4 regions of the Paenibacillus sp. FSL F4-0122 genome follow, and region 2 is predicted to be linked to each of the others. Evidence: riboswitches for the same ligand, from Rfam matches in the RefSeq annotation. Region 2 holds a riboswitch; each other region holds the start of a gene.

Region 1 (3,160 bases), 2.9 Mb from region 2:
CTTATCTTAAAGGGAACGTTAAGCATGCGGCACTAACAGGCAACTGGGATAAGGTTTTTCCGGAAATAACTAATGATACGACGACCGGGGAAGCTGCTTATTACCGCAATCAAATTGAAAAATTAATCCAGCTGGGAGTAATGGGCAAAGACCGTCAAGGGAATTTTAAGCCAGATACGGAGATGACAGTTGCTGAATTCACACGCAGTATTTCTAAGTTAATGAAAGTGGAAAGATCAGATCTTGCCTATTATCCGAAAGGTAAGCTGTCACGTGAAACGATGGGTGCTATTCTCTATGATGTTTACCAAGTAAAGTTTGCTAATAAACCTAAGTACATGACTGATTATAACGGCACAGCAGTAGTGCCAGGAGATCCTGGTTATGATTTCAATCTGGATCCAGGAGCTAGAGGAGCGATGTACTATCCACTTGTATCCTGGCAGCAGCTGGTTGATACGGCGGACATTTCTCCTTTTTTAATTTCAAAAGTGAAAAGTGCTTATGAATTAGGGCTTATTAGATCTGAAGTGGGGATTGCTAGAGGCCAAATGGTCAATGGGACAGAACTAGAACCTAAAGCCATAGTGACCCGGGAGAAAGCAGCTAAAGCTCTTTATTTTATGTGGGTACTGGAACATGGAGTGAATGCAGAAAATCATGTTTCTTCTTTGAAATAGTTAGGGTGAACAATTCAAGGCACAGCAGCGATGCTGTGCCTTTTTGTATGCAGTGAAGTCCTCTCCACTTACAGCAGTTTACATCCACGGTTGTTTATTTCTACTTGCATTGTGGTAAGTAAGATTCGTAAAGCGATTTAAGAAAATGACAAACCCAGCGTATAAACGTGCATTGTTGTGCCATCCTAAGATGATCAGTTAACTATCAATTTGCTTAACGAGAGGAGATAGGGAAGATGTCAGGCAATAATAAACAAGCTACAAAAACCTTACCCCCACAGGAGCAGCATCATCAGCCAGGGATTGAGAGTGAAATGACGCCGCTGCCCAAATACGAGCCGGCAAATTATAAAGCAGCAGGTAAACTGCAAGACAAGGCGGCGTTGATTACCGGTGGAGACAGCGGAATTGGGCGTGCAGTTGCTGTGCTTTTTGCTAAAGAAGGTGCTGATGTGGTCATTTCATATCTTAATGAACACTCAGATGCAGAGGAAACTAAACGTCAGGTCGAGCAGGAAGGCCGCAAATGTATCCTAATTCCAGGTGATATCGGTGACGAGAAATTCTGTAAGGATCTTATTAAACAGACGGTAGAGGGCTTAGGAAAGCTTGATATTCTCATCAATAACGCGGCGGAGCAACATCCGCAAGCTAAGATCGAGGATATTACTTCCGAGCAGCTAGAGCGTACTTTCCGTACGAATATATTTGCGATGTTCTATTTAACAAAAGCAGCTATGCCTCATTTAAAAGCAGGATCTACAATTATAAATACAACTTCAATTACCGCTTATCGCGGAAGCCCGCAGCTGCTGGACTATTCATCAACTAAAGGAGCTATCCTGAGTTTCACACGATCTTTGTCCACGAATCTGGCGGAGAAGGGCATACGGGTAAACGGTGTAGCACCAGGTCCAATCTGGACACCGCTAATTCCCTCTACCTTTGATGCGAAGCAGGTTAGCGAGTTTGGAGGCACGCAGCCTATGAAACGGCCTGGACAACCAGAGGAGCTGGCGCCAGCCTATGTATATCTTGCCTCTGACGATTCCAGTTATGTGACTGGACAGGTTATTCATGTAAATGGTGGCGAGGTAGTAAACGGTTAGATTAGTACAGCTAATGTGAATAAATGGGTGTATTTCAATAAAAAAATATGTTACTATAAACCACGTTAGCATTTTAAAATTGTATATTTATGTCACTAGGGGTGCCGATTGGCTGAGACGGAATGGATTTCCGGACCCTTTGAACCTGATCTGGTTAAGACCAGCGTAGGGAAGTGGAGAACGAATTTCTGTTGTCGGGCTATTTGTAGTACCGTCTATATACAGATTCTGACTGCCTTCCTTACGGGGGCAGTTTTTTTGTTTTTTACTGGCCTACAGGGAAGTGAGAGAGAGGAGATCGCGAGTGGTACAAGCTGAGATCCATCTAATATCAGACGGCAAGCAGCTGTTGAGACAATTTGTTGAACTGGCTGTCACGGTGCAGACATGGGTCGATTATATTCACTTAAGAGAGAAGCAATGTCCAGCACGCGAACTGCTCTCTGCGGCACAGGAGCTGTTGGCTGCCGGTATACCCGCTACCAAACTGATAATCAATGACCGGATCGATGTAGCATTGGCAGCTGGTGCCGCGGGTGTTCAGTTGGCTGGGCACAGTCTGAGCCCGCTTACAGCCCGGCGAATTGCACCTCAGCTTTGGCTGGGGAGATCGGTTCATTCTCCGGAAGAAGCGGCGAATGCTTCAGAGCAGGGAGCTGATTATTGCTTGTTTGGCCATGTATTTCCCTCGGCGAGCAAGCTAGGGCTGCCCGCACGTGGGTTAGAGCTGCTTGCAGAAACGGTGAAGACTAGCTCTATTCCTGTAATTGCGATTGGCGGAATTGGTCCCGCTAATGCGGCGCAGATCATTAGGCAAGGCGCGGCAGGAATTGCTGTGATGTCCGGAATTTGCGGAGCGGATGATCCTTATGAGGCCGCCAAAGCTATTCATAAGGCGGTTCATTCATAGCCGGGAGGTAAAAGCATAGGCGAAGGGGGTGATTCAGAATGAGACTGTTGATTAACGGGAAATCCGCAGAGTGTTCTGGTGGTATTCAAACTATAGCTGATTTGATCAGTCTTCCTGAGTGGTCGGGTCGTCTGATGATCATTGAGCTGAATGGAGAAATTGTCAGTAAGGAGAATTATGAAAGTACTGCTCTGAGCGAGGATGATCGTTTGGAACTGGTGCACTTTGTTGGTGGGGGTTGAGATGGAGCGGTATAGAATTTTGAGAAATTTCTAAGAACCAAAGGGAGGTAATTTCATGCATGACCCGTTACATATTGGAGGCATCGAATTAACTAGTAGATTATTTATCGGAACCGGAAAATATAGCCGGAATGCTCTGATCCCCGGAGTGATCGCAAGCTCTGGTTCTCAGGTGATTACTGTAGCGCTTCGCCGAGTGGACCCGGAAGGTGGAGCAGA
Region 2 (3,160 bases):
TACGAAGGTGTTACACTTCAGCATGGCATGCGCCGTCATTATAATTACAGCAGTCCTAAATACCGGGAACTGTGTGCACGTATTGCAGAACAAATGGCTGAACATTACGGCAATCATCCGGGTGTAGTTGGCTGGCAAATTGATAATGAACTCAACTGTGAGATCAGTGAATTTTATTCGGAGAGTGACCATAAGGCCTTCCGGGAATGGCTACAGCAGAAATATGTTACGCTTGAGCATTTGAACGAGGCATGGGGAGCTGTTTTTTGGAATCAAAGCTATAGTGACTGGTCTCAGGTCTATCTCCCACGTCCGACTCCAGTACCGAAGCAGCCCAATCCTCATCAGGCATTGGATGAAAAACGGTTTATTTCGGACAATACAATTTCTTTTGCCAAAAACCAAGCGGATATCATTCGTAAACTTGCCCCTAAGCAATGGGTAACCACGAACGGTCTGTTCGGGCATCTCGATAGCCATGAAATGACGGATGAACTGCTGGATTTCTTCAGCTATGATTCTTATCCTCAGTTCTCTACTATTTTTTATGACCCGAATGAGCGGAATCCGCTGAATGATAGAGGCTGGGGACTGTCATTATCTGTTGTTCGTTCGATATCCCCGAATTTCTGCATTATGGAGCAGCAGTCAGGCCCGGGTGGCTGGGTGAACCGGATGGATATGCCTTCTCCAAAGCCCGGGCAGATGCGGTTATGGACTTATCAGTCGATCGCTCATGGGGCAGATATGGTGTTATATTTCCGCTGGCGGACAGCTACGATGGGCAATGAAATTTATTGGCATGGAATCAATGACTATCATAATCAGCCTAACCGGAGAGTGCGGGAAGCGGGGCAGATCGGTCAGGAGCTGGCAGCAGCAGGTCAAGCGTTTATCGGTACTCATAATCAGGCTAACGTTGCTATTGTTCGTGATTATGACAATGAGTGGGATGGAGAATACGATGTTTGGCATGGCCCGTTTATGTGGAAGAGCAATAAGGAGTGGTACAAGGCTCTTCAGCGGAAGCATATCCCGAATGACGTGCTCTATCTGCGCAAAAAAACAACGCTGGAGGAGCTTGCAAGGTACGACGTGCTTATCTATCCTCACCCAGCGATTATGACAGATGAGACAGCGTCTCTGCTGGATGAATATGTTCAACAAGGCGGCAAACTGATCTTCGGCTGTAGAACTGGCTATAAGGATGAGCGCGGTCAATGTTATATGCGTCCTTTCCCAGGTGCTGCTAAGGATCTATGCGGGATCACAGTTGAAGAATTCACAATGGTTAAGGGCAGTCGTCAGCCAACAACAATTAGCTGGTCGGGCGCGACCGAAGTCGTTACAGGAGCAGATGACTTTAATGATATTCTTAAAATAGAGGAAGCTTCGGTTGAAGTGATGGCGGTTTACGCCTCTGATTATTATGCGGGAAAACCGGCGGTAACTAGAAATCGTCGCGGCAAGGGTGAGGTTTGGTATTACGGAGCCGTATTTAACGAACAGGCAGCGGCTGATTTCATAAAATTAATTGATCTACAATCGCCAGCAAATTGGCTGGAGCTCCCAGAAGAGGTAGAGCTGCAAGTCCGTACCGGAGCTTCTTCCAGTTATGCTTTTTTGCTTAATTATAGTGAGACTCCTGTCACGATCCATCTTCATGAGACCAAAACAGATTTACTGAGCGGCACAACATTCTCGGGCGAGGTGCTTCTGGAAGGATTTGGGGTACTGGTGTTATACTAACGTACACGTTGATCTCACATTTGAGTAGATTTGGATAATTCTCTCTTTTCGGTTATACTTTGAAGTAGCAATTATATAGTTACGGGAGCTTGGTGGGACCAGGCTGAGAGGATAGTTATAACTATCGACCGTCAAACCTGATCTGGATAATGCCAGCGGAGGAAATGGAGCTCTATTTCTATTTGTCTACTCTAAGGCCTCATCTTATACAGATGTGGCCTTTTCTATGTGTGGGGAGTAGACCGTCTCCGCTTGATCAAATCACCTTATAGGAGGAATTGAGATGACAAGCGAATTGAACAACGATCCAATCAATTTATCAGCTTTTCCAGCAAGTCAAAAAGTGTATGTAAAGGGTTCACGGCCTGATATTCAGGTGCCTATGCGGGAGATCTCACTTAGTCCAACTGCGGGCATAGACGGCGAAGAGGAGAATTCCCCAATTCATGTCTATGACACAAGCGGGGCTTACACGGATGCTAATATTCATACTGATATTCGTCAGGGGTTAGAGCCCAATCGTCAAAGCTGGATTGAGGAACGAGGGGATGCGGAAGCGTACGAAGGAAGAACCGTGAAGCCTGAAGATAACGGGAATGCAACAGGAAAAGCTGTGGCGGAAGTGTTTCCAGCGCTCCATAGAAAACCTTTGCGAGCGAAAAAGGGGCGTAATGTCTCTCAAATGCATTATGCACGCAAAGGGATTATTACTTCGGAAATGGAATACGTTGCGATTCGTGAGAATGTGGCACCGGAATTTGTTAGAGATGAAGTAGCCCGCGGCCGCGCCATCATTCCAGCGAATATCAATCATCCAGAGAGTGAACCGATGATTATTGGACGCAATTTTTTAGTGAAGATCAATGCCAATATAGGAAATTCCGCAGTATCCTCCTCCATAGAGGAAGAGGTAGAGAAGATGAGATGGGCCATCCGCTGGGGGGCAGATAATATAATGGATCTCTCCACAGGTAAAAACATCCACACTACACGCGAGTGGATCATCCGTAATTCTCCTGTTCCTATTGGAACGGTGCCTATCTATCAAGCGTTGGAAAAAGTGAATGGGAAAGCGGAAGATTTAACGTGGGAAGTGTACCGTGATACGCTCATTGAGCAAGCGGAGCAAGGGGTTGATTATTTTACCATTCATGCGGGGGTTCTGCTTCGTTATATCCCGTTGACGGCACAACGTATGACTGGCATTGTTTCAAGAGGTGGTTCCATTATGGCGGCATGGTGTCTTGCGCATCATCAAGAGAACTTTTTATATACACATTTTGAAGAGATATGTGAAATCATGAAGCTGTACGATGTTTCTTTTTCCCTAGGCGATGGATTACGTCCGGGTTCGATTGCTGATGCGAATGATGAAGCACAATTTGCCGAGTTAGAGACGTTAGGTGAATTA
Region 3 (3,160 bases), 1.2 Mb from region 2:
TATGCAGTTTATATTTCCCTTCTCTATAAAAAAGGGCGATTCTAAGCAGCTTATCCAGCAATTACAGGACGACGGATTCACACGTTTTTTTCTGGATAACAAAGAACTGGAAGCTGCCTATTATGGAGAAGGTTACTGTGTTTCCCATGAACGAATGGAGCGCACCTATTTACCGTTTGCCGCACACGTCCTTTTTCCGCGCAGGAAGGATGCCGACTCGTTTCGCCGTTTTTCCAGAGTAAATAATCTCGACTGCATTCTGGAGATTCCGCAGCAATCTATATTTTTCAAAATTCTCTCGACGGATATATTCATATGTCCCTTTCAGCTTGGATTCGTGACGATACGTGTCCAGCTGGAGGGGGATTCGATTCCCTTTAGTATTGCCCTAGAATTCGCGGATCGTTTCCGTGCGCTAGAGAAAACCTTCATACAGGATGACTACACTTATATTCATTGCGGGGAACAGACCTATGAGATGGTAGAGGATTTTGTCTTCCGAAATTTGGTGGATGGACTGGAGCCATATCTGGATCAATCGGATATCAATGGGGCTTATTTTGAGACCCTTCCTTTTTTCGTAGATGAAAGAATGCAGGTGCAAGCTTTTTACGGCTTTCAGAATGAAGAAGGTTCTGATGAGATTAGTGTAAATCTACGCTATCGCGCCTCACAGCTTGATGGAATTGATCTGAACGGAAAGCCCTATGCCAGTGCAAGCGATCCAGCGTATATTGCAAACTATTGTCATGAGCATTCCTATAATCGCTGGGGCCCAGACACGTATTATATGATGAATGAGCAGACCTTTTGCTGCATGACCCGGGCTGAACAGGAGATTGCTGTAAGTCTAGCCAACCAGATGTATGGGCAATATTATTACGGATTTTTACTCAATATTTTCCACAAAATCGTTCTGCTGAAGCTCGCCAATATGCACTCCCGACTTCGGATTAATCATGATTATGAGGAAATAGACAATCTAATCTATTCCATCAATAAGTTCTCGGCAAAGTTCTACTTCTTGGAGTTGATTTCCCAGTCGCAGGGCCGGGAGATATTTCTTCAGCTGCGTAAAGTATACGGAAACGACGCTTTATTCGAGGAAGTGAAAGAAACCTTAAATGACCTGTTTCAGTATCAGGATAAGTTTCAGTCCAAGCGACGGGATAATCTGCTGATGATTCTCACTGTATTTACGGTAGTAAGCGGGATTTACGGCATGAATCAGGTCATTGACGATCTGGATGGAAAGATTCAATGGAGTAAAATGATTGGATATTCCCCCTTTGAATTTCTTGCCCTCTTCGTGATCATGAGCGGGATTCTGATCAGCGTTGTCCTCACGCTAGGGGCGCTGGTTAGTGAGCTTAAACGGCGTCACCGCAAGAAATATAAAGATCTAGACTAGCAAAAAAGAAACTACTGGATTGGAAAAATTCAGGAGTGCACTACTAGACATTCCGAGTACAGCCGTCTATAATACACCGTATGCGAGAAATATAAGACATTAAGTATAGGTACAAAACTTATGCTTACTTATATTGCACATAGAAATACCCGTTAACTTCATAGAACCAGGGGTGCTGGAATTGGCCGGCTGAGATTGTATCCCACAAGATACTGACCCTTATACCTGATCTGGATAATGCCAGCGTAGGAATCGCCAATTGGTTCTGGTCCCTGTGACCTTGACTAACCTTGCGCCAAGCCAGCGTCCCGATCACTCGGGGCGCTTTTTTTGTAAGATCACTAAAAGATGTAGAAAAACGTACATACTACACTTTACGGTTCATGTTGTGAAGACGGGATTCTTGTAACCTTAAAGGAGAGAAGAAGACATGCACCTCAAAAAAGCACTTACGTTGTGCCTCACCTGTGTACTCATTCTTGCCGTTGCCGGATGCGGCAGCAACAATGGGAATACAGCCGGAAACAAAGCAAATGCTACTGATCCAACTGCAGCGGCTGGGACGGATGCTCCAAAAGAGCTCACCAAAGTTAAAGTCGCACTCGACTGGACACCGAACACGAATCATACCGGTCTATACGTAGCTAAGGATCTTGGTTACTACGCTGAAGAAGGTCTGGACGTCGAAATCGTTCAACCAGGCGCAGCGGGTTCTGATACTATGGTTACTTCTGGCGAGGCCGCATTTGGCATCAGCGCGCAAGAAGGATTAACTCTAGCCCGTCTACAAGGCGTCCCCCTTGTCTCGATAGCAGCTATTATTCAGCATAATACATCGGGATTCGCCGCTCCAGTAGATCGCAATATTAAATCACCAAAGGATTTCGAAGGTAAAACCTACGGAGGCTGGGGCTCACCGGCCGAAGAAGCAGCCATGAAAGCTATCATGGATCCTGAAGGTGGCGATGTGAAAAAGGTGAAGCTGATAAGTATCGGTGAAGCTGATTATTTTACCGCCGTCAAACGTGACATTGATTTCGCCTGGATTTTCTACGCTTGGACTGGCGTTGAGGCTGAGTTGCGTGGCGAGCCATTGGATATGCTGTACTTAAAGGATTATGCGCCACAGCTCGATTATTACACGCCTGTGCTGACGACGAGTGAGAAGCAAATTGCAGATCATCCTGAGCTGGTGAAGGCCTTCATGAAAGCCACATCAAAAGGTTATCAATATGCCATTGATCATCCGGAAGAGGCTGCCGGTATGTTATCGAAGGCCGTTCCTGACCTGGACGCCGACCTTGTCCTAGCTAGCCAAAAATGGCTTAGCCCAAAATACAAGGACGATGCTGCCCGCTGGGGCGAGCAAAAAACCGAGGTCTGGCAAAATTACGGCGACTGGATGTATGATCTGAAGTTGCTGGATAAACCGCTGGATGCTGCTAGTGCATTCAGTAATGATTTTTTACCGGCGGAGTAGAGAGCGGACTTCAGAACCAAGAAGGTTGGACGTCACTTGAGGAAGGAGGAACGGAGCGTAGTGATGTGCTACGTGAGTACCGGACTTCCTAAGTTCGTTCAAGATTCGACGTCGAGTTTGCTTCCTGAGTTACTTCGTTATCAAAGTTGGCTTTTTGAACTTACCTTATAATTTAAGAGTTCAAAAAGACGGCTTTCAGAACCAAGAAGGTTGGACGTTACTTGAGGAAGGAGGAACGGAGCGTAGTGATGTGCTACGTGAGTACCGGA
Region 4 (3,160 bases), 3.4 Mb from region 2:
GTAACCGAGTCCTTTACTGCCGCCGAGCCATTCCCCGATAGTAGCTCCGATGACGCAGTATACAATGGACAGCTTTAAGCCAGAGAAAAAAGCAGGCAACGCCAGTGGAATTTGGGTTTTGACAAGCAGCTGCCAGCGGTTTGCACCAAATGTTAATAATAAGTCCTTGTAAGTCTGGCCACTTGTACGAAGTCCATCATATGTACTCACTACGACTGGAAAAAAAGCCGTCAAAAACACCACAGCCACTTTGCTCCACAGCGAATATCCGAACCACATAATAAAAATGGGGGATAGCGCAATTAATGGGATCGTCTGGCTAATGATAAGAAAGGGATAGATGGCCTTTTCTATGGGGCGATACAGGAACATTCCAGTGCCCAGCAATACACCACAAATAACAGAAAGGACAAAACCCACCAGTATCTCCTGTAACGTTGCCAATAAATGCTGTCCGAATAATAATTGCCTGTGCTCGATCAATGCGATTCCCATAGAGGAAGGTGCAGGGAGAATAAAGGCTGGAATCATGTGAAGGCGAACAGCCGACTCCCAGATTACAAGAATGAGCAGTACCAGAAGAAGGAAGGGACCATAGTTGTCTAGATGTTTTTTAAAAGGTATAGGTTGCATGCAATCTTCGCTCCAACTCTTCCCGTAGTGCTATAAACCGGGGTTCATAGTTCATCTTATAATGTCTTGGCCTTGGTAGATCCACAACGATCTCCTGTAATTCGCTGTGCGCACCGCCAGATAATAAATAAATCCGGTCACTGAGCAATAGTGCTTCTTCCAGATCATGAGTGATGAGCATAATCGTCTGATTCAATTCACCCCATAACTCCAACAGCCAACGGTGTATCTCGCGTTTGGTCATGGCATCGAGAGCGCCAAAGGGCTCATCCAGCAGCATCAGACCAGTTCCGCCTCCAGCCACTAAGGTGCGCAGAAATGCGACTCGCTGTTTCATTCCACCCGAAAGTTCATGGGGATAAGCCTTCTCTACATCTGCTAAGCCGAAGCGGGTCAACATTTCCCGAATCTGAGTGATCGTTTCTTGTTTATTGAATCTGGGCTTGATCTCCCAAGGCAAAAGGCAGTTATCGAGCACTGTCCTCCAAGGCAGCAATAAATCCTGCTGAGGCATATAAGCGATCTGGCCTAAACGACTAGCGGTTGACGGGTGTGTAGAGAGTTTTATTTTTCCGTGAGTAGGTTCGAGTAAACCGGCAATCGTTTTGAAAAATGTACTTTTCCCGCATCCGCTAGCACCTACTACGGAGACGAATTCCCCTTGCCTGATATCCATGGATAGATCTGCGAATACAGGGGGTTGCTCAGATTCCGGAAAAGAGTAGGTTAGGCCTTGAATAGATAAAATGGTCGTGATGATCTAACCTCCTAAAATTTTTGTGGAGCGCCTAAACAAATAAAGACCCATCCATTTCCAGAGGAAATGAATGGGTCAAAAAGTTCATTCTGCATAATAACACTTAACATGCTTGATGAAAATTCTGCTCCACTTCCCTCCGCTGGTATGATCCAGATCAGGTTCCAAGGGTCCGGAGCTTGAAGCTCCGTCTCAGTCGGCCGACTCCCCTAGTGAAATAACAGGTCCATATTAATTTGTTTATAAATATACCATATCTTTCTGAGAAGTAAAGAGAGAAAGAAGTGAAGGATTAATCCAAGATTGGGTAAGATATAGGTAGGAATCTAGTTAATATTATAATTCCGATGTATATAATCGGAAAAAAGTATTGACGATCATGTGATGGCAGTGTACTATTCAATTTACCGGAAAAAAACCGGATAGAGAGAGGGGATTTAAGAATGAAAAAATGGAGTTTAACTATTATATTGGCGTTAACCGTGGTCCTTGTAGCGGCTTGCGCCAATAATTCGAATACCAATACGGCTGCTGAACCTACAGCTGGAACGAATGGTGGAGCAGCATCTTCAGCGCAAAACAGTTTGGAGGCTGTGAAAGCCAGCGGCAAATTGCGGATAGGTACAGAAGGGACTTATGCACCTTTTACTTATCATGACACTGCGGGGAAATTGACTGGTTTTGACGTGGAAATTGCTGAAGAAGTAGCAAAGCGTTTAGGTGTTAAAGCTGAATTTTTTGAAACTCAGTGGGATGGTATTTTTGCTGGAATGGATGCGAAACGGTTTGATGTAATCTTTAATGAAGTTTCCATTAACGAAGATCGCAAAGTGAAATATGATTTCTCTGAACCCTATATCGTATCCAAAGCAGTATTGATCGTGAGCGAAGACAATGAGGATATTAAGACCTTTGCCGATCTTAAGGGTAAAAAAGCCGGACAATCCCTGACAAGTAACTTATCCGACATCGCTCGTGAGAACGGTGCTGAAATCGTAGCTACAGATGGTTTCAATCAAGCGATGGACCTGCTGACTTCGGGACGTATTGATGCAACTGTGAATGATGGCTTGTCTTATCTGGATCTGAAAAAACAAAAACCAGATGCAAAAATTAAAGTGGTTGATGAGATTCCTGAAGGATCACAAAGTGCCGCGGTATTCCTGAAAGGTAATGATGAGCTGGTGAAAGCGGTCAGTGATGCGATTACAGAGATGAAGAGTGATGGAACGTACTTGAAAATTTCCGAGAAATACTTTGGAGCTGACGTTTCAAAATAATACAAGGCTAGCAAGGCTAATTAAGCCTGGAAGCTAAAAAGGATGTCTGAATAATGGATGACCGCAAAATACAAATTTTCTTAGACACACTGCTACCCCTGCTAAAAGCCGGGGTGGCTTTTACCATTCCGTTGGCGCTACTTTCCTTTGTGCTTGGATTGATTTTGGCGATCCTAACCGCGCTGGCACGTCTTTCACCGTGGGTAATTCCGAAGCTAATCGCCCGTTTTTATGTGTGGGTTATTCGAGGAACCCCATTGTTAGTGCAGCTATTTATTATATTTTATGGTTTGCCGGCTGTTGGCATTGTACTCGACCCCTTCATTGCCGCCACCATTGGATTTACCCTTAGCGTAGGGGCTTATTCATCGGAAATCGTACGCGCTGCTATCCTGTCGATACATAAAGGCCAATGGGAAGCTGCCTTCTCAGTCGGGATGACTCGTGGGCAGGCTCTGAGCCGCGTAATTCTGCCACAAGCTGCGCGCGT

What was found. A riboswitch is a leader RNA that binds a small molecule or an ion and turns the genes downstream of it on or off. The one in region 2 is predicted to bind thiamine pyrophosphate.
Region 1: it holds a riboswitch for thiamine pyrophosphate, as region 2 does, so the genes downstream of both, MHH49_RS00650 (thiamine phosphate synthase) here and thiC (phosphomethylpyrimidine synthase ThiC) in region 2, are expected to answer to the same signal.
Region 3: it holds a riboswitch for thiamine pyrophosphate, as region 2 does, so the genes downstream of both, MHH49_RS07800 (ABC transporter substrate-binding protein) here and thiC (phosphomethylpyrimidine synthase ThiC) in region 2, are expected to answer to the same signal.
Region 4: it holds a riboswitch for thiamine pyrophosphate, as region 2 does, so the genes downstream of both, MHH49_RS28245 (ABC transporter ATP-binding protein) here and thiC (phosphomethylpyrimidine synthase ThiC) in region 2, are expected to answer to the same signal.

What each region holds. Positions count from the first base shown of each region.
Region 1 covers NZ_JBBODI010000001.1:153,192-156,351, reverse strand. The annotation lists gene MHH49_RS00660 (GDSL-type esterase/lipase family protein) at 1-680, shown strand, start outside; gene MHH49_RS00655 (SDR family oxidoreductase) at 917-1,789, shown strand; TPP riboswitch at 1,877-1,978, shown strand; gene MHH49_RS00650 (thiamine phosphate synthase) at 2,094-2,699, shown strand; gene thiS (sulfur carrier protein ThiS) at 2,738-2,941, shown strand; gene MHH49_RS00640 (thiazole synthase) at 2,997-3,160, shown strand, end outside.
Region 2 covers NZ_JBBODI010000001.1:3,055,661-3,058,820, forward strand. The annotation lists gene MHH49_RS13225 (beta-galactosidase) at 1-1,749, shown strand, start outside; TPP riboswitch at 1,821-1,930, shown strand; gene thiC (phosphomethylpyrimidine synthase ThiC) at 2,033-3,160, shown strand, end outside.
Region 3 covers NZ_JBBODI010000001.1:1,840,369-1,843,528, forward strand. The annotation lists gene MHH49_RS07795 (hypothetical protein) at 1-1,411, shown strand, start outside; TPP riboswitch at 1,570-1,680, shown strand; gene MHH49_RS07800 (ABC transporter substrate-binding protein) at 1,842-2,891, shown strand.
Region 4 covers NZ_JBBODI010000001.1:6,423,400-6,426,559, reverse strand. The annotation lists gene MHH49_RS28250 (ABC transporter permease) at 1-633, opposite strand, end outside; gene MHH49_RS28245 (ABC transporter ATP-binding protein) at 614-1,309, opposite strand; TPP riboswitch at 1,508-1,611, opposite strand; gene MHH49_RS28240 (amino acid ABC transporter substrate-binding protein) at 1,834-2,670, shown strand; gene MHH49_RS28235 (amino acid ABC transporter permease) at 2,724-3,160, shown strand, end outside.